One region of the Streptomyces sp. HUAS TT11 genome, then DNA from elsewhere that is predicted to be linked to it. Evidence: riboswitches for the same ligand, from Rfam matches in the RefSeq annotation. Region 1 holds a riboswitch; the other holds the start of a gene.

What was found. A riboswitch is a leader RNA that binds a small molecule or an ion and turns the genes downstream of it on or off. The one in region 1 is predicted to bind glycine.
Region 2: another riboswitch for glycine. It lies ahead of gcvP (aminomethyl-transferring glycine dehydrogenase); the one in region 1 lies ahead of gcvT (glycine cleavage system aminomethyltransferase GcvT).

What each region holds. Positions count from the first base shown of each region.
Region 1 is NZ_CP196184.1:3,076,999-3,091,222, forward strand. Features, by position in the region: gene ACSHXN_RS13715 (M1 family metallopeptidase) at 1-330, opposite strand, end outside; gene ACSHXN_RS13720 (ABC transporter ATP-binding protein) at 428-1,813, opposite strand; gene ACSHXN_RS13725 (ABC transporter ATP-binding protein) at 1,828-2,910, opposite strand; gene ACSHXN_RS13730 (ABC transporter permease) at 2,907-3,917, opposite strand; gene ACSHXN_RS13735 (ABC transporter substrate-binding protein) at 4,008-5,762, opposite strand; gene ACSHXN_RS13740 (ABC transporter permease) at 5,790-6,788, opposite strand; gene ACSHXN_RS13745 (enhanced serine sensitivity protein SseB C-terminal domain-containing protein) at 7,939-8,739, opposite strand; gene ACSHXN_RS13750 (enhanced serine sensitivity protein SseB) at 9,008-9,799, opposite strand; gene ACSHXN_RS13755 (AAA family ATPase) at 9,863-10,540, opposite strand; glycine riboswitch at 10,710-10,812, shown strand; gene gcvT (glycine cleavage system aminomethyltransferase GcvT) at 10,992-12,113, shown strand; gene gcvH (glycine cleavage system protein GcvH) at 12,223-12,600, shown strand; gene glyA (serine hydroxymethyltransferase) at 12,617-13,879, shown strand; gene ACSHXN_RS13775 (L-serine ammonia-lyase) at 13,969-14,224, shown strand, end outside.
Region 2 is NZ_CP196184.1:7,498,564-7,512,787, forward strand. Features, by position in the region: gene ACSHXN_RS33560 (mannose-1-phosphate guanyltransferase) at 1-2,380, shown strand, start outside; gene ACSHXN_RS33565 (DUF881 domain-containing protein) at 2,551-3,387, shown strand; gene ACSHXN_RS33570 (small basic family protein) at 3,384-3,716, shown strand; gene ACSHXN_RS33575 (DUF881 domain-containing protein) at 3,722-4,588, shown strand; gene ACSHXN_RS33580 (FHA domain-containing protein) at 4,737-5,522, shown strand; gene ftsR (transcriptional regulator FtsR) at 5,541-6,296, shown strand; gene ACSHXN_RS33590 (bifunctional nuclease family protein) at 6,381-6,854, shown strand; gene ACSHXN_RS33595 (MerR family transcriptional regulator) at 7,347-7,982, shown strand; gene ACSHXN_RS33600 (DNA polymerase IV) at 8,035-9,432, shown strand; gene ACSHXN_RS33605 (PRC-barrel domain-containing protein) at 9,529-9,897, opposite strand; glycine riboswitch at 10,012-10,107, shown strand; gene gcvP (aminomethyl-transferring glycine dehydrogenase) at 10,285-13,170, shown strand; gene ACSHXN_RS33615 (DUF5999 family protein) at 13,265-13,468, opposite strand; gene ACSHXN_RS33620 (hypothetical protein) at 13,870-14,224, opposite strand, start outside.

The DNA of each region.
Region 1 (14,224 bases):
CTCGTCGCCCTCGCGCGTGAAATGGGCGCGTCTGCCGTTCACTTCGACCCCCGTGACCTGGAGCTTCTGCAGGTCGAGATCGAAGGAGGAGAGGTTCTGGGTGGCGCGGGCCGTCAGCGTCGTACGGCCGTCGAGCCGGTCGGTGTCCGGGTTGTACGCCACGTCGAGGGCGTAGTGGCGGGCGTCGAAGCCGCCGTTGCCCAGCTGCGGGAAGTAGGGGTCACCGATGCCGTCGGCTCCCGGGCGGGGAGCGGAGGAGGCGGCGATGGCGAGGAAGGAGGCCGCCGCGGTGACGAGGACCCCTAAGCGTGCCGAACGGGAGAGTGCCATGAGTCGTCCCTTCGAGCGTGCTGTCGATCAGACGGACACGCCAGACTCTGCGCTCTCCCGTTCGGGCATGTGCATGACTTTGCCAACTCGTCATGCGTTACTTCTCCGTTGACTCCTGTCCCGCCGAAGCCTCCGGCTTGCCGGACTCCGCGGAGGCGTCCGCGTCGGCGGCAGGCCCGGACTCGTCGGAGTCCTCGGAGGCACCGGACTCCTCCGGAGCGTCCTGTGACCCCTCGGTGTCGGACGCGGCCTCGGCAGCCCCGGCACCCTCGGCCTCGGCGACCGCGGGCCCCTCGGCGACCGCGGGCCCCTCGGCGGCGGCCTCGGCCGCCACCTCGGCGGCAACCGCCGCCGACGTCTGGGCCGACTCCTCCAGCACCTCCTCGGGCACCAGCTCCGCGGCCTCCTTGGCGTCGGACAGCAGCACCGTGTCCTGCGGGGCCTGGTCCTCGAAGTTCTCCGGGTGGTGGCAGGCCACCCGCTGCCCGGGCTTCAGCTCGAGAAGCTGCGGCTCGGTGGTGCGGCAGATCTCCGTCGCCTTCCAGCACCGAGTGTGGAAGCGGCAGCCGCTCGGCGGCGAGATCGGCGAGGGAACGTCACCCCTGAGCAGGATGCGCTCGCTCTTCTCGTTCTTGCGCTTCGGGTCCGGGATCGGCACGGCCGACATCAGCGCCTTGGTGTACGGGTGCATCGGCGCCTTGTACAGCGAGTCGCGGTCGGAGAGCTCCACGACCTTGCCGAGGTACATCACCGCGATCCGGTCCGAGACGTGCCGGACGACCGACAGGTCGTGCGCGATGATCACGTAGGTCAGCCCCAGCTCCTCCTGGAGGTCGTCCAGCAGGTTCACGACCTGCGCCTGGATCGACACGTCCAGTGCGGAGACCGGCTCGTCGGCCACGACCAGCTTCGGGCTGAGCGCGAGTGCGCGGGCGATGCCGATGCGCTGGCGCTGACCACCGGAGAACTCGTGCGGGTAGCGGTTGTAGTGCTCCGGGTTGAGACCCACGACCGACAGCAGCCGCTGCACCTCCTTCTTGATGCCGCCCTCGGGCTCGACGCCCTGGAGCTTGAAGGGGGCGCCCACGATGGTGCCGATGGTGTGACGCGGGTTCAGCGAGGAGTACGGGTCCTGGAAGATCATCTGCACATCGCGGCGCAGCGGACGCATCCCGCCGACGCCGAGGTGCGTGATGTCCTTGCCCTCGAACTCGACCGTGCCCGCGGTCGGTTCCAGCAGCCGCGTGATCAGCCGGCCCATGGTCGACTTGCCGCAGCCGGACTCGCCCACGACGCCCAGGGTCTCGCCCTTGCGCACCTCGAAGTCGATGCCGTCGACGGCGCGCACCGACCCCGTCTGCCGCTGGAGCAGGCCCTTGCGGATCGGGAAGTGCTTCTGGAGCCCCGTCACCTTCAGCAGGATCTCGCCGGACTGCGACCCCCCGGTGGGGGCGGCACTGTCACTCTGCGCAGGGATGTTCACTGCTTTTTCGTCGCTCACAGCTTCGGCGCAATCTCTTCGGTCCAGATACGCTCCCGCTGCTCCTGCGTCATGTGGCAGGCCGCCCAGTGCCGGCCGCCGACTTCGGCCAGCTCGGGGCGGACCGTGCGGGTGACGTTGTCCTTCGGGATGTCCGCGTACGGGCAGCGCGGGTTGAAGGCGCAGCCGGACGGGACGTTGATCAGGGAGGGCGGGGAGCCCTTGATCGGGATGAGGCGGTCCATGTCGTCGCGGTCGAGACGCGGCATCGAGCCGAGCAGGCCCCAGGTGTAGGGGTGGCGGGGCTCGGAGAACACCGACTCGGCGGGCCCGCGCTCCACGCAGCGGCCTCCGTACATGACCAGCAGGTCGTCGGCCATCTCGGCGACGACACCGAGGTCGTGCGTGATCATGATGACCGCGGAGCCGAACTCCTTCTGCAGATCCCGGATCAGGTCGAGGATCTGCGCCTGCACGGTGACGTCCAGGGCGGTGGTCGGCTCGTCGGCGATGAGCAGCTCGGGGTTGTTCACCAGCGCCATCGCGATCATCGCGCGCTGGCGCATACCGCCGGAGAACTCGTGCGGGTAGCCGTCCACCCGCTTGTCGGGCTCGGGAATGCCGACCCGGTCCAGCATCTCGATCGCGCGCTTCTTGGCGACCTTCTTGCTGACGCTGTGGTGGACCCGGTAGGCCTCCACGATCTGCGTCCCGACCGTGTAGTAAGGATGCATGGCCGACAGCGGGTCCTGGAAGATCATCGCCATCTTGCGGCCGCGCATGCGGCGCACCTCGTCGGGATCGGCCTCGATCAGTTCCTGACCGTCGAGCCACACCTCGCCGGAGACCTTGGCGTTGGCCGAGCGGTGCAGGCCCATCACGCCGAGCGAGGTGACGGACTTGCCGGAGCCGGACTCACCGACGATGCCCAGGGTCTTGCCCCGCCGCACGTCGAAGCTGACGCCGTCCACCGACTTGACCAGACCGTCGTCGGTCTGGAAGTGGATGCGCAGATCGCGAACGGAGAGGAACGCGTCGTCGGCGTCGGACGGGGCGACAGGGGCCGGCTCGCCCAGCGCCGCCTTTTCGAGCTTGCTCACGAGTACCTCACGCGGGGGTCGATGGCTGCGTACACCAGGTCGACGAGGAGATTGCAGAAAACGATGAAGAACGCGGCGACCAGGGTCACGGCCATCACGATGGGCAGGTCGTTGTCCCGGATGGCCTGGATCGAGTAGGCGCCGATCCCCTGGAGGGAGAAGACGGTCTCGGTGAGCACCGCGGTACCGACGAGCGTGCCGAAGTCCATGCCGAAGATGGTCACGATCGGGGTGAGCGTGGACCGCAGGCCGTGCTTGGCCACGACGGTGGACTCCTTGAGCCCCTTGGCCCGGGCCGTGCGGATGTAGTCCTCGCCCATCGTCTCGAGCATGCCCGCCCGGGTGAGCCGGGCATAGGTGGCCGAGAACAGGAACGCGAGGCTGATCCAGGGCAGCAGCAGGTGCCAGGCCCAGTCGGCCGGGTTCTGGGTGAACGGCACGTACTCCGTGCTGTCCCACACGGGCCATTGGTAGACGAACAGGGCGTTGATCACCTGGCCGGTGAAGAAGATCGGCAGCGAGACACCGGCGAGCGCGATGAACATCGCGAGGCGGTCCACCGGCTTGCCCTTGCGAAGGGCCGAGATGACACCGGTCGTCACACCGAAGATCAGCCAGATCACCGCCGCACCGACTGCCAGCGAGAAGGAGACCGGGATGCGCTGTGTGAGCTGAGGCCACACCTCGACGTGACTCTTGAAGGAGTACCCGAAGCAGGGGGCGCTGCAGTGCGTCGCATCGGGGCCGAACTTGTAGTCGGCGCCGACGAACAGGCCCTTGATGTAGTCCCAGTACTGGATGTAGATGGGCTGGTCGAATCCCAGGTTCTTCTTGATCGCCGCGATGGACTCGGGGTTGGCGTCCTTGCCGACGTACTGGGTGGCCAGCTGAGTGGCTGTCTGGCCGCCCAGGCGGGGGACCAGGAAGAAGATTGCGAAGGTGACTGCGCTGACCACCAGCAGCAGTACCACGGCGCCGAAGACGCGTCGGATGATGTACGCAGCCACAGCTGTGCGGCTCCGGGTGGCCGGGACGGAGTGTGTCCGTCCCGGCCACCCGGTGCCTTCACCTGCCTTTCGGGGGTATCCGGCCTGCTGTTACTTCGAGGAGCTCAGCAGCGTGTAGTCATACATGCCGAGGTACGCCTGCGTGACCGTGACGTTGGTCGCGGACGTAGGCCTGATCAGCAGGTTCTTGCGGTAGACGAGCGGGACGACGGAGCCGTTGTCCATGATCATCTTGTCGATGTCGCCCCAGGCCTTGGTGCGGGCCGTGGCGTCGGTGTTGGCGATGGCGTCGGCGAGGGCCTTGTTGATCGCCGGGTCGTTCAGCTCCATCAGGTTGTTGCCGCCCGAGGGCTTGATGGCCGAACCGTCGGTGATCTGGTCGAGGAAGCCGTAGCCGGTCGGCCAGTCGGCGCCCCACGCCATCATCATCATGCCGAGCTTGTGCTCGTGGACGTAGCTCGGGACACCGGCGAAGTTCGCGAAGTACTTGCCCGAGGGGAACTGCTTGATGTCGACCTTGATGCCGACGCCCTTGAGCGAGTTCTGGATCGCGGTGGCCGCGGCGACCTCGGAGGGACGGTCGGAGCGGGCCGTCAGCGTGGTGGAGAAGCCGTTCGGCTGACCGCACGCCTTCAGCTCGCCCTTGGCCTTGGCCGCGTCACCCTTGTTGCCCTGGGTCGGGTAGCTGTCGAACTTGGTGTAGCCGTTGACCGACGGCGGGAGCAGCGTGGTGGCCACGTCACCCTTGGGCGCGCCGCCCATGGCGTCGATCACCGACTGCTTGTCGAGGGCCCACTGGACGGCCTTGCGGCAGTGGACGTTGTCGAACGGGGCGACGTGCAGGTTCAGCGCCATGTAACTCGTCGCACCGGCGTACGAGTTGTCCGTCTGGGCGGAGTTCTTGCCCGCCAGCACCTTCGGCTGGGTCTGCGGCTGGACGCCCGCGCCGGTGATGTCGGCGGTGATCTTGTCAGCCAGCAGGTCGTTGTCGACGGTGACCGGGTTGACCTTGAACTTGACGTTGATCTTGTCCGGCAGCGCCTTGCGGATCGGGTCCGACTTCGGGTCCCAGTTCGGGTTGCGGACGAGGGAGGCGCTGGCGCCCTCCTCGTACGACTGGAACTTGTAGGGGCCCGAGGACACGATGTGCTGGACGTACTTGGCGCCGTCGTCCTTCGCCGCCGGCACGGGGGCCGTCTGGGAGAAGGTGGCCAGGTAGTCGAAGTCCGCGAACGGCTTCGCCAGGTGGAAGACGATCGTCTGGTCGTCCGGCGTCTCGATGGACTTCAGGCCATCGGGCGACTTGTCCTTGTAGGGACCCTTGTACTTGTCGCCGCCCTCGAGGTAGGCCTTGAAGTACGTCGGGCCGTTGGAGAGGGCCTCGGGCGCGAAGTTGGAGCGCTCGATCGCGTACTTGACGTCCTTGGACGTGATCGGCGTGCCGTCCTCGAACTTCAGGCCGGCACGCAGGTGGTACGTCCAGGTCTTGGCGTCGGCGCTGGCCTTGCCGAGGGACTCGGCGAGGTCCGGGACGACCGTGAGGCCGTCCTTGCCGGGGGCCGGCTTGAACGTGACGAGCGTACGCGCGTAGAGACGCGAGAAGTTCTGCACGAAGCCGTAGTACGTGTTGCCCGGGTCCAGGGAGTCCGGCACGTCCGAGTCCTCGAGGTTGACCGTCCCCCCCTTCTTGCTCGACGCGTTGACGATGGAGTCCAGCGCCGCGTCCTTCTTGGCGTTACCGCCGTTGCTGCTGTTGTTGCCGCCTCCGCCGCCGCCGCACGCGGCAGCGCCCAGCGAGAGCGCGATGACCGTCGCCACGGCGGCGGTTACCCTTCTCGTCTTCACGTGAGGAAAGCCCCCTCTATCGATGGATCACTTGCTGCGAGGATCGAGCGCATCACGCAGCCCGTCACCCAGCAGGTTGAATGCCAGGACGGTGATGAAGATCGCCATACCGGGCACGAACATGTACTGCGGATCTGCGGTGTAGAGATCCACGGCGTTGCTGAGCATGCCGCCCCAGGAGGCCTGCGGCGGAGCGATACCGACTCCGAGGAAGCTCAGCGCGGCCTCGAAGAGAATGTTCGTCGGAATGATCAGCGTCGAGTAGACGAGGATCGGTGCGACGAGGTTGGGGAGCAGCTCCCGGAACAGGATGTACGGGCCGCGGGCACCCAGGCTGTGGGCGGCCTCCACGAACTCCCTGCGCCGCAGCGTCATCGTCTGGGCGCGCACGATACGACCGATGTAGGGCCAGCTGAAGAAGCCGATCACGAAGATCAGCACGCAGATGCGCAGCGACAGGCCGTTCAGGCCGAAGAAGCCGTCCTGCACCGAGGCAGAGATGGCGATGGCGAAGAGCAGCAGCGGGAACGCCAGGAAGGTGTCCATGAGCCGGCTGATGATGCTGTCGATCCAGCCGCCGTAGTAGCCGGCGACGACGCCCAGCACGGTACCGATGACCACCGAAAGGAGCGTGGCACCGCCCGCGACCAGGAGCGAGACCCAGGAACCGTCGATGATGCGGGCGAGCATGTCGCGGCCGTACTGCGGGTCCACGCCCAGCGGGTGGGCCCAACTCATGCCGCCCCAGGCGCCCTTCGGCGCCAGCAGCGCAGGGTCGATGAGGTCCTGGTGGAACTTGTCGGGGTCGAGCCCGAAGATCCACTCGATCGGCTTGGCGAGCACCGCCATCAGCACCAGCAGGATGACGACGATGCCACCTGCCACCGCCACCTTGTCCCGCTTGAACCGGGTCCAGGCGATCTGGCTGAGGGAACGCCCCTCGATCTGGCTCTTCTTGGCCCCGGCGAGCACAGATTCGGGCGGCGCTCCGGCCTCCGCGCCGGTGGTCTCGATCGGTGCGGTCACAATGACCTGACCCCTCTGGCCGGTGGTCACCGGCCTTTGTCCGCCGCTGTGGGCGGCTTGATTCGCTTACGTGCTCCGCGGCGGCCGCACGATGGTGGCGGCTCAACTGTCCAACTGATCCAGTGATTGGTTCGATCGCAGGATCGATGGCCTCGCGTCTGAGAGGCGAGTCTTCAACGCGTTCACGATCACGCGCCAGGTCTGATGGAGAAAGTATGCGCAACCGTGATGACGACTGGGGGATTCTGTTATCCGGACAACGAGGAGCGCCTACCGGACGAGGGGCCGCCGAAACCTCGCCCGCGAAACATCCGACACTCCCGCACCGTTCGCACCTCGCGGTTGCAGCACTTGCAGGCCAGGAGGCCGGGAGTGCGCCGGCAGGGGTTTTCCCCCGTTGCGGGGCACTCCGATGCATCATGCACCGAAATTCCGGAGCCACCTCGCTTTCCTGCCAGCGAAGCTTTGCGATCCGGCGCGCGATCGCCACGGGCCCTCGGACGGCGGCCGCTGCCGGGTGCCGGGCAGGTCTTCACGGCCACGACGCCGGAGCGGGCGCCTCACCCCGGGTCGTGCTCGACGACATGCGTCGTCCGGGCCCGTCCCGCCGGCCGGAGACGAGCTGACACCCGGTCAGTATGACGCCGTACCTGCGGAACAGACCCTGTCTGTTGGGGAGAATCCGCACCGGGAACGATTCGCCTGTTGTGAGGGGGTCGCGGGTCCCCTGGCACCGAGTGCCTTCACGGAGGACGGGCGGCGCAGGCGGACACCGTTGACGGTCCTGTACGGGGCTGCGCCGCCGTCACCGCGCTTCGGGACCATGATCACGAGTTCGTCCGCCAGGCGGCCTTCCGCGGGCCGTCGAGCCCGGCACGCATCGTCGACCGGGGTGGACGGCGTACGGCGGCACCGCCGCCAGTGGTCATCGCGCAAGGGCATCCTGATGGGCAACTCGCCCGCAGCGCAGCACTGTTGAACGCGCCGAGCCGCGTGCGCGGCGAGGGGAGCTGCCCCGCGCGGCAGACGCGCATCCTCGGCCCTGGCTGCTGCCGCGCCGAACGCCGCGCCGCTGCGGCAGACACGTCGACGGCAGCGGCCGGCGCGGCGAGCGGTGCGGCGGGGAAGGAGAGGGAAAGGAAGAGGGAGGTCAGTAGCCCCCGCCGACCGGCGGATACCCGTAGCCTCCGGCCGCGGGAGCCTGGACCGGGGCCGCATGGGCCTCACGGTCGTAGAACGGGCGGGCGCCGGCGCGCAACCACAGCACGACGGGGTCGTAGTCGTCGGACATCACGACGGTCGAGACGGGCAGGCCGTCGGGCACGGCGCCGATCGACTGCTGCATCATCGCGCGTACCGAGTCGACGGCGGGCGGCGAGGTGTCGTACACATCCAGGCCGATCGCCAGGTACGGCGCGCCGAGGGCGGGCTGCACCCAGGCCCGGCGCAGCGAGCGGAGCGCGGGAGTGCGGTGCGCGTTCTGCGCGAGGAGGGCGTAGAACTGCGGGATCTCGATGGCCGGTTCGGACAGCCGCAGCGGTCCGGCGGGCTGGCGCTCGAGACCGGTGGCGATCCGTCGCAGATCCGGCCAGGGGATGCCGACACCGCCGCCCGGTGCGTGCGGGTTGAGCCACAGCCCGTAGTGGTCCGGGTAGAGGGTGCGGGCCACGTCGAGGCCGTCGACCACTTCGTACGAGCGGTTCCAGCCGCTGGCCGAGAGCTCCTGGGCGGAGGTGACACAGGGCGCGTAGCCGTGGCCGCCCACCTCCATGTTCCCGTACTGGGCGTCGGGGGAACCGGCCTGGCCGTGCCAGAGCAGCATCCAGACCTGGCCGGACGACGGGTTCGCGAGCGCGCGAAGAAGCGCCTCGTAGGCGTCGTAACGCCCGGGCGTCACCTGGCGCAGCATGTGCTCGACCTGCCCGGCCGCGGCCGTGCCCGACGCGCTCACCCTCTACCGCCCCTTCACCACGAACCTGACAACCCCGAAGGATGGCTCCGGAGCGTCGGCGCGAACCGAGCCGCACCGCCCCGACCGAGCCATTCTTCCTTGCCCGGGGACACCGCACCCCCATGTGGATCGCCGCGGGCCGGCCCCCGGCCGGTCGCGAGCTTCCCCCGCTCCGGCCATGAAACCAGGTTAAGGCGCCATCTTGACAGCAACTTGACGAGCGCCGCCCCACATCGTCCGGGCGTCGGGCGCCGCGCTCGCCGACGATTCAGTAACCGTACTGGTAGAAGGGGCGCACCCGCTCGCGCATCCAGTCCCCCACCGGGTCCTGCGCCACGTCCAGGAACACCATGTTCACGGGTGTCCTCACCGGAACCCGGCCGAGCGCCCGGCCGAGCGCGTCCAGCGCGGGGGTCCGCGCGTCCGGTCCCGAGGCGACGAGCTCGACGCCTATGAACATCACCGGGTCGGTGGTCTCGATGGCGGCCAGGCAGCGGCGCGCGCTCATCACCACCCCGGTCGCGGCGAACTCGGCGGAGGCGGCGGCCAGGAAGTCGACCGGTTCCTCCTGCCAGTCCGGTTCGAAGAGACGGACCCGGCCGCCGCTCACGAGGCCGTCCAGCGCGGTCGTCCCGGCACGGCACAACTCGGCCACCGCGTCCGGCGGCACCGGCACACCGACCACCCCGCCCGGGTTGACCGCGATCCCGACCTGCGCGGGCAGCCCGCGGGCGAACTCGACGGCGGGGGCGATCGTGAACGACATGTGGTTGCCGACGACCTGGCGGAACTGCTCCTCCGAGCTGAACACCGGGACGAACACCTGTCCCTCGATCTCCAGCGTGGGCAGGTCCAGCGGGCCGCTGTGCGGGCCGCCGTCACCGGGCAGCGGCACCCAGAGGAAGCTGCGACCGAGTACCTCGATGATCCGGCCGCCCGCCCCGGGCACGCCGAGGGAGGCGGAGAGCACCTCCTCCAGTTCGTTGCCGGGCCATCCGCCGTGCGGATGGGGCTGTGCCTGTGGGGGGAAGTCCGCGGGAAGGTCCGCCGGAAGATCCATCTGCTTACCGCCTGCTCAGAACCACTGCTGTGGCACAAAAGGCTAGCGGGTGCGCGCGGACGGTCATTCGGTCGCGAAGTCGATCCGGCGCAGGACGTCCGCCGCGTCCCGGTCGAGCAGCACCGCCGAGCCGCAGCCCTCGGGCAGCCGGCCCTGCTCGACGGAGCGCAGCAGACGGCGGGTGACCCTGCGGTGCCTGAGGAACGCGTACCGCGAGACGCCGCGGCCGCGCGCCTGCTGTCCGTCCAGGGCCGTGTCCGTGGAGACGTCGAGCACAAGAAGCCGGAGCGTGCCGCCGCGGCGCCGTGCCGAGCGGGCCAGCCAGCCGCGGACCCAGGGCTGGGTGCCGCAGTCGTGCACGACGACCCCGGTACCCGAGCGCAGGGCGCGGTGCAGACCCACGTAGTGCGCCAGACGGACGAGGGGGCGGTAGACCGCGTAGGGAAGGAAGCGGGCCAGACGGGTGTCCCAGCGGTCCCTGGTGTCCTGGGAGTCGACCCGGACACCTCGCACGGCGCGCCGCATCAGCGTGGACTTGCCGCTGCCGGGCAGACCCGTGACGACGACGATGTCGCCCGCGGGGAAGGTGAGCCCGTGCGGGCTGCGGCCCGCACGGTCGCGCAGATCGCGGACCACGCCCTTGCGCAGCTCTCCGCAGGCACCCCGCGCCGGGGCACCGGGCTGCCCGGACACCGCGAGGCCCGAGGTCGTGGCGTACACCGTCGTCCTGTTCACCGTCATCGCCCTCCCCATGGGTCAGGAAGTTGCCTGCCCGTCGAGTGTAAAGAGAAGGTAATGCGCTGGTCTCTCGTTTTCATGCTGGTGCCGCCACAAGCCGGTCACAGATGCCGCCCTGCCACCACGCGGCGAGGCGTGCAATGATGTGCGCGCCAACTGCATACCGGCCGCTTGAATCCGCGCGGGAGAGTTCCTGGCACACGTCTGTGTGCCGGACGCCGAAGGAGCAAGTCCCTCCCTTGAATCTCTCAGGCCCCCGATACCGCGCGGGCGAGGCACATCTGGAAAGCGAGCCGCCTCCGGTGGCTCCACCCAAGGTGCAAGCCCTGACGACCCGTCTCGGGAGTCATGGCGAACCTCTCAGGTTCCGATGACAGATGGGGAGGAACGACCTCGCCCTCCCCTGCGCCCGGCTCGCCCGTGCGAGGGACCCATCGCCCCGGGAGCACAACCGATGAGCAGCAACAGCCCCCTGCGCCGTACCGCGCTCGATGCCCTGCATCGTTCGCTGGGCGCGACGATGACCGACTTCGCCGGCTGGGACATGCCCCTGCGGTACCGCTCCGAGCGTGACGAGCACCTGGCCGTGCGTACGAAGGCAGGTCTGTTCGACCTCTCGCACATGGGTGAGATCACCGTCACCGGGCCCCAGGCGAACCAGCTCCTCGATCACGCCCTGGTCGGCAACATCTCCTCCGTCGGGGTCGGCCGCGCCCGCTACACCATGATCTGCCAGGAGGACGGCGGCATCCTGGACGACCTGATCGTGTACCGGCTCGGCGAGCAGGAGTACATGGTCGTCGCCAACGCCTCCAACGCCCGGATCGTGCTGGACGCGCTCACGGAACGGGCCGCCGGATTCGAGGCCGAGGTGCGCGACGACCGGGACGCCTACGCGCTGATCGCCGTACAGGGCCCCGAGTCCCCCGGCATCCTGAAGTCGCTGACCGACGCCGACCTCGACGGACTGAAGTACTACGCGGGGCTGCCCGGCACGGTCGCCGGCGTCCCGGCGCTCATCGCCCGCACCGGCTACACCGGGGAGGACGGCTTCGAGCTGTTCGTCGCTCCGGAGCACGCCGAGAAGCTGTGGCTCGCGCTGACGGAGGCGGGCTCGCCGGTGGGCCTCATCCCCTGCGGCCTCTCCTGCCGGGACACGCTGCGCCTCGAGGCGGGCATGCCGCTGTACGGCCACGAGCTCACCACGGCCCTGACCCCGTTCGACGCCGGACTGGGCCGGGTCGTGAAGTTCGACAAGGCGGGCGACTTCGTGGGGCGCGAGGCCCTGCTCCGGGCCGCCGAGCGCGCCGAGCAGAACCCGCCGCGCGTCCTGGTCGGCCTGGTCGCCGAGGGCCGTCGCGTCCCGCGCGCGGGTTACACGGTCGTATCGGGCGGCGAGGTGATCGGCGAGGTCACCTCGGGCGCGCCCTCCCCCACGCTGGGCAAGCCGATCGCGATGGCGTACGTCGACGCCGCGCACTGCGCGCCGGGCGCCCCCGGGGTCGGGGTGGACATCCGGGGCAGCCACGAGCCGTACGAGGTCGTGGCGCTGCCGTTCTACAAGCGCCAGAAGTAGAGACTGGGCCAGGGCGGACGGGACCGCGATCGCGTCCGTCCCCTGCTCACGAGCGTCTCCATCAGTCCCCCATCACCACACTCCTCCCACTTACAGGAGAATTCAGGCCATGAGCAACCCCCAGCAGCTGCGTTACAGCAAGGAGCACGAGTGGCTGTCGGCCGCCGAGGACGGCGTCGCGACGGTCGGTATCACCGAGCACGCGGCCAACGCCCTCGGCGATGTCGTGTTCGTCCAGCTCCCGGAGGTCGGTGACACGGTGGCCGCGGGCGAAACCTGCGGCGAGCTGGAGTCGACCAAGTCGGTGAGCGACCTCTACTCACCGGTCGGCGGCGAGGTCACGGCGGTCAACGAGGACGTGGTCGACGACCCGTCGCTGGTGAACTCCGCCCCCTTCGCGGGCGGCTGGCTGTTCAAGGTGCGCGTCACGGAGGAGCCCGCCGACCTGCTCACCGCCGACGAGTACGACGCTCACATCGCCGGCTGAGGAGTCACAGCACCACATGTCGCTTCTGAACACACCCCTGCACGAGCTCGACCCGGACGTCGCCGCGGCCGTCGACGCCGAGCTGGACCGCCAGCAGTCCACCCTCGAGATGATCGCCTCGGAGAACTTCGCCCCGGTCGCGGTCATGGAGGCGCAGGGCTCGGTCCTCACCAACAAGTACGCCGAGGGCTACCCCGGCCGCCGCTACTACGGCGGCTGCGAGCACGTCGACGTGGTCGAGCAGATCGCCATCGACCGCATCAAGGAACTCTTCGGCGCCGAGCACGCCAATGTGCAGCCGCACTCCGGCGCGCAGGCGAACGCGGCCGCGATGTTCGCTCTGCTGCAGCCCGGCGACACGATCATGGGTCTCAACCTCGCGCACGGCGGGCACCTGACCCACGGAATGAAGATCAACTTCTCCGGCAAGCTCTACAACGTGGTCGCCTACCACGTCGGCGACGGCGGTGTCGTCGACATGGACGAGGTCGAGCGCCTGGCCAAGGAGAACCGGCCGAAGCTGATCGTGGCCGGCTGGTCCGCCTATCCGCGGCAGCTGGACTTCGCCGCCTTCCGCCGGATCGCGGACAAGGTCGGCGCGTACCTCATGGTCGACATGGCGCACTTCGCCGGTCTCGTCGCGGCGGGCCTGCACCCGAACCCGGTGCCGCACGCCCATGTGGTCACCACCACGACCCACAAGACGCTGGGCGGCCCTCGCGGTGGTGTGATCCTGTCCACCGCCGAGCTGGCCAAGAAGATCAACTCCGCGGTCTTCCCCGGTCAGCAGGGCGGACCGCTGGAACACGTGATCGCCGCCAAGGCGGTCGCCTTCAAGATCGCCGGCACCGAGGAGTTCAGGGAGCGGCAGCGGCGGACCCTGGAGGGCGCCCGGATCCTCGCCGAGCGTCTGGTGAAGGACGACGTCAGGGCCGTGGGTGTGGACGTGCTGTCCGGGGGCACCGATGTGCACCTCGTCCTCGTCGACCTGCGCGACTCCGAGCTCGACGGACAGCAGGCCGAGGACCGGCTGCACGAGGTCGGCATCACGGTCAACCGCAACGCGATCCCGAACGACCCGCGCCCGCCGATGGTCACCTCGGGCCTGCGCATCGGCACGCCCGCCCTGGCGACCCGCGGCTTCACGGCCGCGGACTTCGCCGAGGTCGCCGACGTCATCGCGGAGACGCTCAAGCCGTCCTACGACGCGCAGGCGCTGAAGGCCCGGGTCACGGCCCTGGCCGGCAAGCACCCGCTGTACCCGGGCCTGCGGAAGTAAGACACCCCGGGGCATCGCGCACACTGGAAGCACATGCTCGTGCGCGGTGCCCCGCCCCCAGCACCACCCCCTGCACCTGAGGAGTCACCGTGGCCATCTCGGTCTTCGACCTGTTCTCGATCGGTATCGGCCCGTCCAGCTCCCACACGGTCGGCCCCATGCGCGCTGCGCGCATGTTCGCCCTGCGGCTGCGCAACGAGGGCCTGCTGGACTCGGCCGGGTCCATACGGGCGGAGCTGTACGGCTCGCTCGGCGCCACCGGCCACGGCCACGGCACGCCCAAGGCGGTGCTGCTCGGCCTGGAGGGCGACTCGCCGCGCACGGTGGATGTGGAGACCGCCGACC
Region 2 (14,224 bases), 4.4 Mb from region 1:
GCTGCTCAAAAGGCATGGGCTCAACGAGACCGTCGTCACCGTGCAGTTCTTGGCCTCTTTGGTCAAGAACTACTTCGGAGACGGTGAAGAGCTCGGCATGGAGCTCACCTATGCCAATGAGGAGAAGCCACTCGGTACCGCCGGGAGCGTCAAGAACGCAGAGGAAGCACTGAAGGACGACACGTTCCTCGTCATCTCCGGTGATGCCCTGACCGACTTCGACCTCACGGATCTGATCAATTTCCACAAGGAAAAGGGCGCGCTGGTCACCGTCTGTCTGACTCGCGTCCCCAATCCGCTGGAATTCGGCATCACCATCGTCGACGACGAAGGAAAGGTCGAGCGCTTCCTTGAGAAGCCGACCTGGGGTCAGGTCTTCTCGGACACCGTGAACACCGGGATCTATGTGATGGAGCCCGAGGTCTTCGGCTACGTCGAGCCCGATGTTCCGGTCGACTGGTCCGGCGACGTCTTCCCGCAGTTGATGAAGGAAGGCAAGCCGATCTACGGCTATGTCGCCGAGGGGTACTGGGAGGACGTCGGTACCCACGAGAGCTATGTGAAGGCCCAGGCCGATGTCCTGGAGGGCAAGGTCGACGTCGAGATCGACGGCTTCGAGCTCTCCCCGGGCGTATGGGTCGCCGAAGGCGCGGAGGTGCATCCGGAGGCCGTCCTGCGCGGACCGCTCTACATCGGTGACTACGCCAAGGTCGAGGCCGGCTCGGAAATCCGCGAGCACACCGTCGTCGGGTCCAACGTCGTCGTGAAGAGCGGAGCCTTTCTGCACAAGGCCGTTGTCCACGACAACGTGTACATCGGCCAGCACAGCAATCTGCGGGGCTGCGTGGTCGGGAAGAACACCGACATCATGCGGGCGGCCCGGATCGAGGACGGCGCCGTCATCGGCGACGAATGCCTCATCGGCGAGGAATCGATCGTCCAGGGCAATGTGCGGGTCTACCCGTTCAAGACCATCGAGGCGGGGGCCTTCGTCAACACCTCGGTCATCTGGGAGTCCCGAGGGCAGGCGCATCTCTTCGGCGCCCGCGGTGTGTCCGGGATCCTGAACGTCGAGATCACCCCGGAACTGGCCGTGCGACTCGCCGGTGCGTACGCCACCACGCTCAAGAAGGGGTCCACCGTCACCACCGCCCGGGACCACTCCCGGGGTGCGCGGGCGCTGAAGCGTGCGGTGATCTCGGCGCTCCAGGCGAGCGCCATCGACGTACGGGACCTGGAGAACGTCCCGTTGCCCGTGGCGCGGCAGCAGACCGCGCGCGGCAGCGCCGGCGGCATCATGATCCGGACCTCCCCCGGTGTGCCGGACTCCGTCGACATCATGTTCTTCGACGGACAGGGCGCGGATCTGTCGCAGGGCGGGCAGCGGAAGCTCGACCGTGTGTTCGCGCGGCAGGAGTACCGGCGTGCCTTCCCCGGGGAGATCGGCGACCTGTACTTCCCGTCGAGCGTCTTCGACTCGTACACCGGATCGCTGCTGCGCAGCGTGGACACGTCGGGGATAGCCGAGTCGGGACTCAAGGTCGTCGTGGACGCCTCGAACGGCAGCGCGGGACTGGTTCTGCCGAGCCTGCTCGGCAAGCTCGGTGTGGACTCGCTGACGATCAATCCCGGTCTTGACGAGTCCCGTCCCACGGAGAGCGCCGACACCCGCCGTTCGGGGCTCGTGCGGCTCGGCGAGATCGTCGCTTCGTCGCGCGCCGCTTTCGGCGTGCGGTTCGACCCGGTCGGCGAGCGGTTGTCGCTCGTCGACGAGAAGGGTCGGATCGTCGAGGACGACCGTGCGCTGCTGGTGATGCTCGACCTGGTGGCCGCGGAGCGGCGCAGCGGGAAGGTGGCGCTGCCGGTGACGACGACCCGGATCGCCGAGCAGGTGGCGGCGTATCACGGGACACAGGTCGAATGGACCACCACGTCACCCGACGACCTCACGCGCGTCGGCGGCGAGGAGTCGACCATCTTCGGCGGCGACGGGCGCGGTGGCTTCATCGTGCCGGAGTTCAGCAGCGTCTTCGACGGCACGGCGGCGTTCGTGCGGCTGATCGGGCTGGTGGCGAGGACACAGCTCACCCTCAGCCAGATCGACGCGCGGATTCCGCGGGCGCACGTCCTCAAGCGCGATCTCGCGACGCCCTGGGCCGTCAAGGGCCTGGTCATGCGTCGTGTCGTGGAGGAGGCCGGAGAGCGGTTCGTGGACACGACCGACGGCGTGCGGGTCGTGGAGACCGACGGGCGGTGGGTGCTGGTGCTGCCCGACCCCGCCGAGGCCGTCACCCACCTGTGGGCCGAGGGCCCCGACGACGCCTCCGCGCAGGCCCTGCTCGACGAGTGGGCGGCGGTCGTGGACAGCGCCGGCCGATAAAGGAAGACGCGACACGCCGGCGTGCCGGACATGTACCCCCGAGGGGGTGTGTCCGGCACGCGGGCGGGGCCATTCGGAGTATGCGCTCACGACATGCGACTATGTGCCCCATGCCGCAGCCGCCCCCCGTTCGGAGCACACCAGGGCGCTCCCCGCGTCCGGACGCTTCCATGTCGTTGCTCACCAACGTCATGGATCACAGCCTCGACGACGGATACGCCGAGGCTGCCGCCCGGAAGCAGACCGAGGGTGAGGGCGGCCTGCCGAGGACGGTGCGGGCCAAGCTCGGGCTCGCGGCCGGTTTGGTGCTTGCCGGCCTCGTGGTGACCGTGGGCGCCGCGCAGGCGCGGGTGGCCGCCCCGACGGTCGCGAAGGAGCGCCAGGAGCTCATCGACCGCATCCAGAGCGAGACCGCGGCCGCCGACAAGCTCGAGGGCACGGTGGACACGTTGCGCGACGACGTCAGCGCACGGCAGCGGTCGGCCCTGGAGAGGGACGGCGGTTCGGACGCGGCCGATCTTGTCGGGGTCCTGTCGGGCGCGGTCGCCGTGCACGGTCCCGGCGTGAAGCTCGTGGTGAACGACGCCAAGGAAGCCACCTCGGGTGGCAACGGCGATCCCCGGGAGACCTCCGACTTCTCCGACACCGGCCGGGTCCGGGACCGCGATATGCAGCGGGTCGTCAACGGTCTGTGGGAGTCGGGCGCCGAAGCGATCTCCATCAACGGGCAGCGGCTGACGGCGCTCTCGGCGGTCCGGGCCGCGGGCGACGCGATACTGGTCGACAACAGGCCGCTGGTGCCGCCGTACACGGTGCTCGCGGTGGGGGACGGCGACCGGCTCAGTACCAGGTTCCAGAACAGCGCCGACGGGTTGTATCTGCACGCGCTGCAGGAGAACTACGGGATCAGGACCGGCATTTCGGTCGAGGGCGACGTCCGGCTGCCTGCCGCTACGAGTGTGATCGTACGTACAGCACAGCCGACCACAGAGAAGGGCACATCGTGATCGCCGTACTGGGTCTCGTCGTCGGAGTCGTGGTCGGGCTGTTGGTCCGACCCGAGATTCCGGCGGTCGTCGAGCCGTACCTGCCGATCGCCGTCGTGGCGGCACTCGACGCCGTGTTCGGTGGTCTGCGGGCCATGCTCGACGGGATCTTCGACGACAAGGTCTTCGTGGTGTCGTTCCTGTCGAACGTGGTGGTGGCGGCGCTGATCGTGTTCCTCGGCGACAAGTTGGGCGTCGGGGCCCAGCTGTCCACGGGTGTCGTGGTCGTCCTCGGCATCCGCATCTTCTCCAACGCCGCGGCGATCCGTCGCCATGTGTTCCGGGCGTGAGGGCGATGAACAACGAGGAAGAGACTCCCGGGACGCCGCGCGGCCCCGAGCACCGGTTGCGCAAGGAACTGCCCCAGGAGAGGCCGGCGGCCGCCGACACGCCCGGGGTGGTGGAGGAGACCGAGGAGCCGAAGGAACCCGAGTCGGCGCTCACCGGCCGTCAGCGCCTTGCCCAGGGTCTGTGGCCGCCGCGTGTTTCGCGGGCCCAACTCATCGTCGCGCTCCTGCTGTTCGGCCTCGGCTTCGGTCTGGCAGTCCAGGTCGCCTCCAACAGCGACAGCGGCAGCGCCCTGCGCGGCGCGCGCCAGGAGGATCTCGTACGCATCCTGGATGAACTCGACGACCGTACGCAGCGTCTTCAGGACGAGAAGCAGGGACTTGAGGACCAGCGGTCCGAGCTGGAGAACAGCTCGGACCGGGCCGAGGAGGCTCGCAAGCAGACCGCCGAGAAGGAGAAACAACTCGGCATCCTCGCGGGCACGGTGTCGGCACAGGGCCCCGGCATCACGATGACCATCCAGGACACGAAGGGAACGGTCCAGGCGGACATGCTGCTCGACGCGATCCAGGAACTGCGCGCGGCCGGCGCGGAGGCGATCCAGGTGAACGGGGTGAGGGTCGTCGCAAGCACCTACCTGTCGGACTCCGGGAAGGGCGTGAGCGTCGACGGGAACAAGATCAGCCAGCCCTATCGTTTCCAGGTCATCGGCAAGCCCCAGGACCTCGAGCCCGCGCTCAACATCCCCGGAGGCGTGGTGCAGACACTGGAGAAGGAGCAGGCCACAGTCACCGTGGAGCGTTCCACGAAGATCATCGTGGATGCCTTGCGGGCGGCCGAGCAGCCTGACTACGCTCGATCGTCCTCCCAGTGAACCGGCGGTGCATGGAGGCGGTCGGGCAAGGGCATGAGGTTGCGGGGGGTCGGCGCACCGAATGGGGGGTGCGTGGTGGAAACTGTCTGGTGGATACGGACGTTGTGAGGATGTCCGGGTCGGTCGGTATATGTAATCAGGGTTCGTCCTGCCCCACGGGCGGGTCTGTTTCGGTCAAGGGGAATCGCCCGTGAAGTTGTTTGCGAAGTTGTTCGGCAAGAGTGCGCGAGAGGGCGGCGAGAACGCGACTGCCCGTCATCGTGCCCAGCCGGGAGAAGCAGAGGGGCACCGCCCCCTGTTCCGTGACCAGGTCGCTGGTCCGGGTGGTGGCATTTCGGGAGGTCAGGGCGCGGCGTCTGTTGACCCCGGTGCGTCCGGCCGCATAGGTTTCGGGGACATGTCGGCCCTCGTGTGTACAAGGTGCGGTCACCGCAACGCGGACAACAGCCGCTTCTGCTCCAACTGCGGTGCTCCGCTGCGAGCGGGCGCGATCCCGGAGCGTGCGTCGGAGACGACCTCCACGATCTCGATCTCGGGTCTGGAGGCCTACGACGCGGAGGCCACCGGTCAGACGTCGGTGCCGACGCTGTCCCCGGAGGCGCAGGCGGCCGTCGACGCGCTGCCGGCCGGTTCGGCGCTGCTGGTCGTGCGCCGCGGTCCCAACTCGGGCAGCCGCTTCCTGCTGGACAGTGATCTGACCACGGCGGGGCGTCACCCCCAGAGCGACATCTTCCTGGATGATGTGACTGTCTCGCGCCGGCACGTGGAGTTCCGGCGCAGCCCGGACGGGTCGTTCACGGTGGCCGACGTCGGCAGCCTGAACGGTACGTACGTCAACCGCGAGCGCATCGACCAGGTCGCGCTCACCAACGGCGACGAGGTGCAGATCGGCAAGTACAGGCTGGTCTTCTACGCGAGTCCGCGGGGCATCTGACCCGCCAGGGAAGGGTCCATGCTTCACACACCGAGCGGCGGTGCCGACAACGGCACCGCCGCCACGGGCAACGGGCCGATGAGCATCGGCGCCGTGCTGAACGTGCTGCGCGAGGAATTCCCCGAAGTCACCATCTCCAAGATCCGCTTCCTGGAGTCCGAGGGGCTCATCGAGCCGCAGCGCACCGCTTCGGGGTATCGCAAGTTCAGCAGGCGCGACGTCGAGCGCCTCGGTCATGTGCTGAGGATGCAGCGGGACCACTATCTGCCGCTCAAGGTCATTCGTGAGCACCTGGACGCCCTGGAGCGGGGCGAGGAAGTCCGCCTCCCGTCCTTGGGCCGTCCCCGTGACCTGGGCGAGGGGGAGCCGCTGGGGGACCTCCTGGGCGAGACCGACACCCCCTCGGTCGCCCGGATCGCGCGTGACGAGCTGCTGACCGCCACCGGGATCAGCGTGGAGCAGCTCGAGGAGTGGGAGTCGTACGGCCTTGTCGTACCGCTTCCGGAAGGTGTGTACGACGCGGAGACCATCACGGTGGCCACTCTCGTGGCGGAACTCGGCCGCCATGGGATCGAGCCGCGACACCTGCGGGTGATGAAGGCGGCGGCCGACCGCGAGGCGGGGCTCGTGGACCAGGTGGTGGCACCGCTGCGACTCCACCGCAACCCCCAGACCAGGGCGCATGCCGAGGCGCGCACCAAGGAGCTGGCCGGGCTGGCGGTGAAGCTGCACGCCGCTCTGATCCAGTCCGCGCTGGGTGTGCGGCTGCCCTGAGCCGGGCTGTTCGCCGGCGGCGGATCGATGGGCCGATCCGTGCCCGACTACCCAAATATCCCGGGCACGGCCTAGGGTTGCTGTGTGAACGAGCTCGATGTCGTAGGTGTCCGGGTCGAGATGCCCTCCAACCAGCCGATCGTGCTCCTGCGCGAAGTGGGAGGCGATCGCTACCTCCCCATCTGGATCGGCCCCGGGGAGGCGACGGCGATCGCGTTCGCCCAGCAGGGCATGGCCCCGGCTCGGCCGCTGACCCACGACCTGTTCAAGGACGTGCTGGAGGCCGTCGGCCAGGAGCTCACGGAAGTGCGCATCACGGATCTGCGTGAGGGCGTCTTCTATGCGGAGCTGGTCTTCGCCAGCGGTGTCGAGGTGAGCGCGCGCCCCTCCGACGCCATAGCGCTGGCGCTGCGCACCGGCACGCCGATCTACGGCAGTGACGGAGTGCTCGACGACGCGGGCATCGCGATCCCGGACGAGCAGGAGGACGAGGTCGAGAAGTTCCGCGAGTTCCTCGACCAGATCTCCCCCGAGGACTTCGGCACGAGCAGCCAGTGACGGTTTCCCCTCGGTGACGGGCCGAGGGTGTGTGCCGGTCGGGATTCGTGTGACGTGAGTCGCCTGATGCGACTCCGGGGATCTTTGTGCTCCGTGTGGTGCCGGAGGCAGCCCGTGACGGTCGCGCTCCGTCGGGAGTTCTGAGCGGAACCGCCGCCGAGAGCCCCGGCACGACGGTGCCGTGGGGTCACGGTCACCGGAGCGGATGGGCGCGGTCGCCGGTCGCGACGGCCGACGAGGATCCGGCGTTCCCAAGATCGTCGAATGGGTGTGGCGGGGAGGAGCACGCGGGCGCGCACTGAAGCACATGCCGGGGGCTCGTGCCATATCTCGGAGGCCGCCGACGAAGCATTCGGCTAGCCTTTCCCCGCGGAAGGGCGCGGGAAACCACTCCTGGGGTGATTATCACTCGGCGTGCCGAGTGTGGCGATCGTTGACGTGCCCTTGGTGACTGCCTACCGTCGAGAAGGCAGGTCAAGGACGGAGGTCGGCGTGAGAATCAGCGGCGGCGGTACGGCTGGGGGTGCCCCCGGACGGAGTCTGGGGGAGAGTGGCCCGCACCCGCTTCACGGCAGCGCGACCGGCTCCGCCCCTCAGCGGCCGACGGCCGCGCCGGGCGACGAAGGGGCGGCTTCCGAGCAGATGGGCTATCGGGGTCCGACGGCGTGCGCCGCCGCGGGCATCACCTACCGCCAACTGGACTACTGGGCCAGGACGGGGCTCGTCGAACCGAGCGTGCGACCCGCTTACGGATCGGGGACGCAGCGGCTCTACAGCTTCCGGGACGTGGTCGTCCTGAAGATCGTCAAGCGCTTCCTGGACACCGGCGTCTCCCTGCAGAACATCCGCACCACCGTGCAGCACCTCAGGGAGCGCGGTTTCCGTGACCTGGAGCGGATGACGCTGATGAGCGACGGCGCGACGGTCTACGAGTGCACGTCGCCGGACGAGGTCCACGCACTGCTCCAGGGCGGCCAGGGCATCTTCGGAATCGCCGTCGGCGTGGTGTGGCGGGACGTGGAGAACGCGCTCTCCCAGTTGCACGGCGAGCACATCGACACGGGCGAGACCATCGTCGGCCACCACCCCGGGGACGAACTGGCACGGCGGCGCAACCGGGCCGGCTGAGCGGCCCCGGGACCCGGGCGAAGTGTCAGTGGCGTAGGGCAGCATCGGAGATGTGAGAACCGCGCCCACGATCCTGCATCTCGACATGGATGCCTTCTACGCCTCGGCGGAGCAGGCGTCCAAGCCGAGCCTGCGCGACAAGGCCGTGATCGTGGGTGGGCTCGGTCCTCGCGGAGTGGTGGCCACGGCTTCGTACGAGGCGCGGGTCTTCGGAGTGCACTCGGCGATGCCGATGGCGCAGGCCCGCCGCCTCGCGCCGCACGCCGCGTATCTGGTGCCGCGATTCGGCTTCTACCGGGAGATCAGCGAGCAGGTGATGGCGCTGCTGAGGGGGCTGTCTCCGCTCGTGGAGCCGTTGAGCCTGGACGAGGCGTTCGTGGATCTGGAGGCCGGTGGAGCCGCCTGGGACGAGGAGTCGGCCCGCCGCACGGGGGTGAAGCTGCGCGCGGACATCCGTGACAGCACAGGCCTGACGGGCTCGGTGGGGCTCGCCGCCTCGAAGATGCTCGCGAAGATCGGCTCCGAGGAGGCCAAGCCGGACGGCCTGGTGCTGATCCGTCCGGGTACCGAGCGCGCGATGCTCGGCCCGATGCCGGTGCGCACGCTGCCGGGCGTCGGTCCCGCCACCGGCGACCATCTGCGCCGCGCCGGGATCACCACGGTCGACGAGATCGCCGAGGCGGGCGAGGACGAACTCGTGCGGCTGCTGGGCAAGGCCCACGGGCACGCCCTGTACGCCATGGCTCTCGCTCGGGACGAGCGGCCGGTGGTGGCCGAGCGGGAGGCCAAGTCGGTGTCGGTCGAGGACACCTACGACGTGGACATCCACGACCGGGTCCGCGTCGGGCTTGAGGTGCAGCGGCTCGCGGACCGCTGTGTCCGCAGGCTGCGGGAGGCCGGCCTGTCGGGTCGCACCATCGTGCTCAAGGTCCGCAGGTACGACTTCTCGACGCTGACCCGGTCCGAGACCCTGCGCGGGCCCACGGACGACCCCGCGGTGGTGCGGGAGGCCGCCGGGCGGCTGCTGGAGTCCGTGGACACGACCGGCGGGGTGCGGCTGCTCGGCGTCGGGGTCAGCGGCCTCGCCGACTACACCCAGGAGGACCTCTTCGCCCAGGCCCACCTGGCCGCGGGGGACGCACGCGCCGAGGAGCACCCGGAAGAGGGGGAGACGGCCGAGACGCCCGAGGAGGAGCCGGCTCCGCCCCCGGAGCACATCTGGCGCGCGGGCCAGGACGTACGGCACGCCGAGTACGGGCACGGGTGGGTGCAGGGCAGTGGTCTCGGCCGGGTCACGGTGCGGTTCGAGACACCGCACTCCGAGCCGGGCCGGGTGCGCACGTTCCGCACCGACGACACCCGTCTCGAGTCGGCGGATCCGCTGCCGCTGGTGCCGCGAAGACCCGAGCCCACGGAGCCGCGGGCGGTGACATCGGCGGCCGGGGACTGACCACGGGAGGGGCCGGCGCCGGCACGGCCCCGATCGGGACGGCCACGCTTCAGGGCCGGGCGGGTCATTGAGGGGTACCGGGCCTTTGAAGGAACCTCAGGTCTCGTCCGACCCCGCCAGATGCCCGAAATCGCGGTCCGGCGGTGGGGGAGACGTCACATCGAGCCCGTAGTGGTGGTAGAGCTGCAGTTCCTGCTCGGGGGAGAGATGGCGTCCGACGCCGAAGTCGGGAGCGTCCTTGATCAGAGAGCGCTCGAAGGGGATCCACAGCGCACCCTCCACGAGTTCGCTGGGTTCCAGGGGGACGAACGCGTCCCTGCTGAACAGGCCCGTACGTATGGCCGCCCACTCGGGCGCACCGGTCGCGTCGTCGAGATACACCTCGTCGATCGTGCCGATCTTGTTCCCGTTGCGATCGAACGCCTTGCGGCCGATCAGACTCCGCGGATCGATATCGGTCTTCACGGTCCCTCCAGCAGGTCGCAACGCATCCGTAAGCACTACGAAAGAGCACATTCTGGAAGGCGGCCACTCGAAGGTGCCTGTGTTGTCGCCGCTGGTAGTCTGGCTAGCGGCTGCTGACCCCGTGCGGGAGAGTCCTCCGGAGTGAACCGGAGGCGCCGAAGGAGCAAACCCTCCCCGGAATCTCTCAGGCACACGTACCGCATGGACGAGGTCACTCTGGAAAGCAGGGCGGGTGTCGACGGCTTCCGCTCTCACCGACGGTGAAAGCCGGAACGCCTTCGGGCGGACCGGTGAAGCTCTCAGGTTGAAATGACAGAGGGGGAGGCCGTCGGGGTACCCGTGCCGTGGTGCCCCTCGAAGGTCGCGTCAGACCAGGAGGCCTCCGCAATGACCGCCCACCGCATTCCCCTCACCGAGCTCGAACGAGGGACGCCCTTCGAGCAGCGCCACATCGGTCCCGACCTCGAGTCCCGCGCGAAGATGCTCGCGCAGGTCGGCTACGGCTCGCTCGACGAGCTCACGTCCGCAGCGGTCCCGGATGTGATCAAGAACACGGACGCCCTTAACCTTCCGGGTGCGCGCACCGAGCGCGAGGTGCTGGCCGAGCTGCGCTCGCTCGCCGATCGCAACCAGGTCCTCGACTCCATGATCGGCCTCGGCTACTACGGGACCTTCACGCCGCCGGTGATCCTGCGGAACGTGATGGAGAACCCGGCCTGGTACACGGCGTACACGCCCTACCAGCCGGAGATCTCCCAGGGCCGCCTCGAGGCCCTGCTGAACTTCCAGACCATGGTGGCCGACCTCACCGGTCTGCCGACCTCCGGCGCCTCCCTCCTCGACGAGGGCACGGCCGCCGCCGAGGCGATGGCGCTGTCCCGCCGCATGGGCCGGAACAAGAAGGGCCTCTTCCTGATCGACGCGGACGCCCTTCCGCAGACGATCGCCGTGATCCGGACCCGTGCCGAGCCGACCGGCGTGGAGGTCGTCGTCGCCGACCTCGGCGAGGGCATCCCGGCCGAGATGGCGGAGCGGGAGATCAACGGCGTACTGATCCAGTACCCGGGCGCCTCCGGTGCCGTACGCGACATCAGGCCGGTCATCGAGCAGGCGCACGAGCTGGGCGCGGTCGTCACCGTCGCGGCCGATCTGCTGGCGCTGACCCTGCTCACCTCGCCCGGTGAGCTGGGCGCGGACATCGCCGTGGGCACCACCCAGCGCTTCGGTGTGCCGATGGGCTTCGGCGGACCGCACGCCGGATACATGGCGGTGCGCGAGAAGTTCGCCCGCAGCCTGCCCGGCCGGCTCGTGGGCGTCTCCGTGGACGCCGACGGCCACAAGGCCTACCGGCTCGCCCTGCAGACCCGTGAGCAGCACATCCGCCGTGAGAAGGCGACGAGCAACATCTGCACCGCCCAGGTGCTGCTGGCCGTGATGGCCGGTATGTACGCCGTCTACCACGGGCCGGAGGGTCTGCGGACCATCGCACGGCGCACCCACCGGTACGCGGCGATCCTCGCGGCGGGTCTCACCGCCGGCGGGGTGGAGGTCGTCCACGGCGCCTACTTCGACACCCTGACCGTGCGGGTGCCCGGCCGCGCCGACGCGGTCGTCGCCACCGCACGCGAGCGCGGGGTCAACGTGCGCCTCGTCGACGCCGACCATGTGTCGATCGCCTGCGACGAGACGACCGGACGGGCCCAGCTGGCCGCCGTGTGGACCGCGTGCGGGGTCGAGGGCGACATCGAGGCGCTGGACGCGAGCACCGAGGACGCGCTTTCCGAGGGCCTGCTGCGCAGCGACGACTACCTCACCCACCCGGTCTTCCACCAGCACCGCTCCGAGACCGCGATGCTGCGCTATCTGCGCCGGCTGGCGGACCGGGACTACGCCCTCGACCGGGGCATGATCCCGCTGGGCTCCTGCACCATGAAGCTCAACGCGACCACCGAGATGGAGCCGGTCACCTGGCCCGAGTTCGGTCAGCTCCACCCGTTCGCGCCCGCCGAGCAGGCGCAGGGCTACCTCACGCTCATCCGCGAGCTGGAGGAGCAGCTCGCCGAGGTCACGGGCTACGACAAGGTCTCCCTGCAGCCCAACGCCGGTTCGCAGGGCGAGCTGGCCGGTCTGCTCGCCGTGCGCGGCTACCACCGGGCCAACGGCGACCACCAGCGCACCGTCTGTCTCATCCCGTCCTCCGCGCACGGCACCAACGCCGCCAGCGCCGTGATGGCCGGCATGAAGGTGGTCGTGGTGAAGACGGCCGAGGACGGCGAGGTCGACATAGAGGACCTGCGGGCCAAGATCGAGCAGTACCGCGACGAACTGTCCGTACTGATGATCACGTACCCGTCCACGCACGGTGTGTTCGAGGAGCACGTCGCCGACATCTGCGTGGCCGTCCACGAGGCCGGCGGCCAGGTGTACGTCGACGGCGCCAACCTCAACGCCCTGGTGGGCCTGGCCAAGCCGGGCCACTTCGGCGGCGACGTCTCGCACCTGAACCTGCACAAGACGTTCTGCATCCCGCACGGCGGCGGCGGTCCGGGCGTCGGCCCGGTCGGTGTGCGCGCGCACCTGGCGCCGCACCTGCCGAACCACCCGCTGCAGCCCGCGGCCGGTCCGGAGACGGGCGTCGGCCCGATCTCGGCCGCTCCGTGGGGATCGGCGGGCATCCTGCCGATCTCGTGGGCGTACGTGCGCCTCATGGGCGGCGAGGGCCTCAAGAACGCCACGCAGGTGGCCGTGCTGTCCGCCAACTACATCGCCAAGCGCCTCGAGCCGCACTACCCGGTGCTCTACACCGGTCCCGGCGGCCTGGTCGCCCACGAGTGCATCATCGACCTGCGCCCGCTGACCAAGGCGACGGGAGTGAGCGTCGACGACGTCGCCAAGCGGCTGATCGACTACGGCTTCCACGCGCCGACGATGTCGTTCCCGGTGGCCGGCACGCTGATGATCGAGCCGACCGAGTCCGAGGACCTCACCGAGATCGACCGGTTCTGCGACGCGATGATCGCCATTCGTGCCGAGATCGAGAAGGTCGGTTCGGGCGAGTGGCCCGCCGAGGACAACCCGCTGCGGAACGCCCCGCACACCGCCGCCGCACTCGGCGGCACGTGGGAGCACCCGTACGCACTCGAGGAGGCAGTCTTCCCGGCCGGGGTCTCGGCCGCGGACAAGTACTGGCCGCCGGTGCGCCGCATCGACCAGGCCTTCGGTGACCGGAACCTGGTCTGCTCCTGCCCGCCGCTGGACGCCTACGCGGAGTAATCGGTCTTCGACATGCGTCGGGGCCGGTTCGGAGCGTGTGTCTCCGGGCCGGCCCCCTTGTCTGCCGGGGCAGCGGCTGCCCCTTGTGCGCCGCTCAGGCGGCGGTCATCACCTCGGTGCCCATCGGGCGGTGCGGGGCGATGATCTGACCGTCGGGCAGAAGCTCACCGGTGTCCTCGAAGAGCAGAACGCCGTTGCAGAGCAGGCTCCATCCCTGCTCCGGGTGGTGCGCCACGAGGCGGGCGGATTCCCGGTCGGCGGATTCGGCTGTCGGGCACGGTGGCTGGTGCTGGCACATGGTGGATGGGATCTTTCGCTCTGTCGTGATGTCCGAGATGGCTGTCGTGTCTGTCCTGCGGCTCTTCCGGTCGTTCATGGCCGCCCCCCGTCGCTGATGCTTCGGTCTGGAACCCAGTGTTGCCCCACGGGCGTCGATCCGCAGGGATTTCGCAGCACCGCTCCTCACAGGTTCATGACGCATCACCCCGGCGGACGGTTCATCCCGAATCGGCGGTCACTTCGGGTGGTTCGCAATGGCCTCAAGGGGCTAGTCCGTCTGGTCCTACCAGCGCTTTGTCCCTCGTACGAGCGCGCTGGGGCACGAACGAGCGAAACCGTTCCGCCGTCCTCGGCGACCCGGGCACGACACACCGCGCCCCGCGGCCGTTTCCGGCGGCGGGGCGCGGTGCGGAGCGGAGGCTACGCCGGGGCCGGCGAGCCGAGCAGCGGAGCGCGGGTGATGCGGTGCGTGAGCACCGGCAGGAGGTCGGCGACCGTGTGCGGGAGATGGGCGGCGATGCCGGGGGGTGCGGGCGCGAGCGGCACGAGAAGGTCGGTCGCTGCGGGAGAGCCGGTCGCCCCGTCGGCGGCGCAGTCCTCGTGCAGCCAGAGCGTGAGCATGTACAGCTCCGGCACGGACAGCAGTCGTGCCTGGTAGGGCTGTGCCAGGGCCTCCGCCTGGCGCAGGGCGCGCTCGGTGGAGGTGACGTACGGGCCCTCGAAGAAGTGCGAGAACGCCCAGCCGTCCGGAGTCAGCATGGTCTCGGCGGCGGCC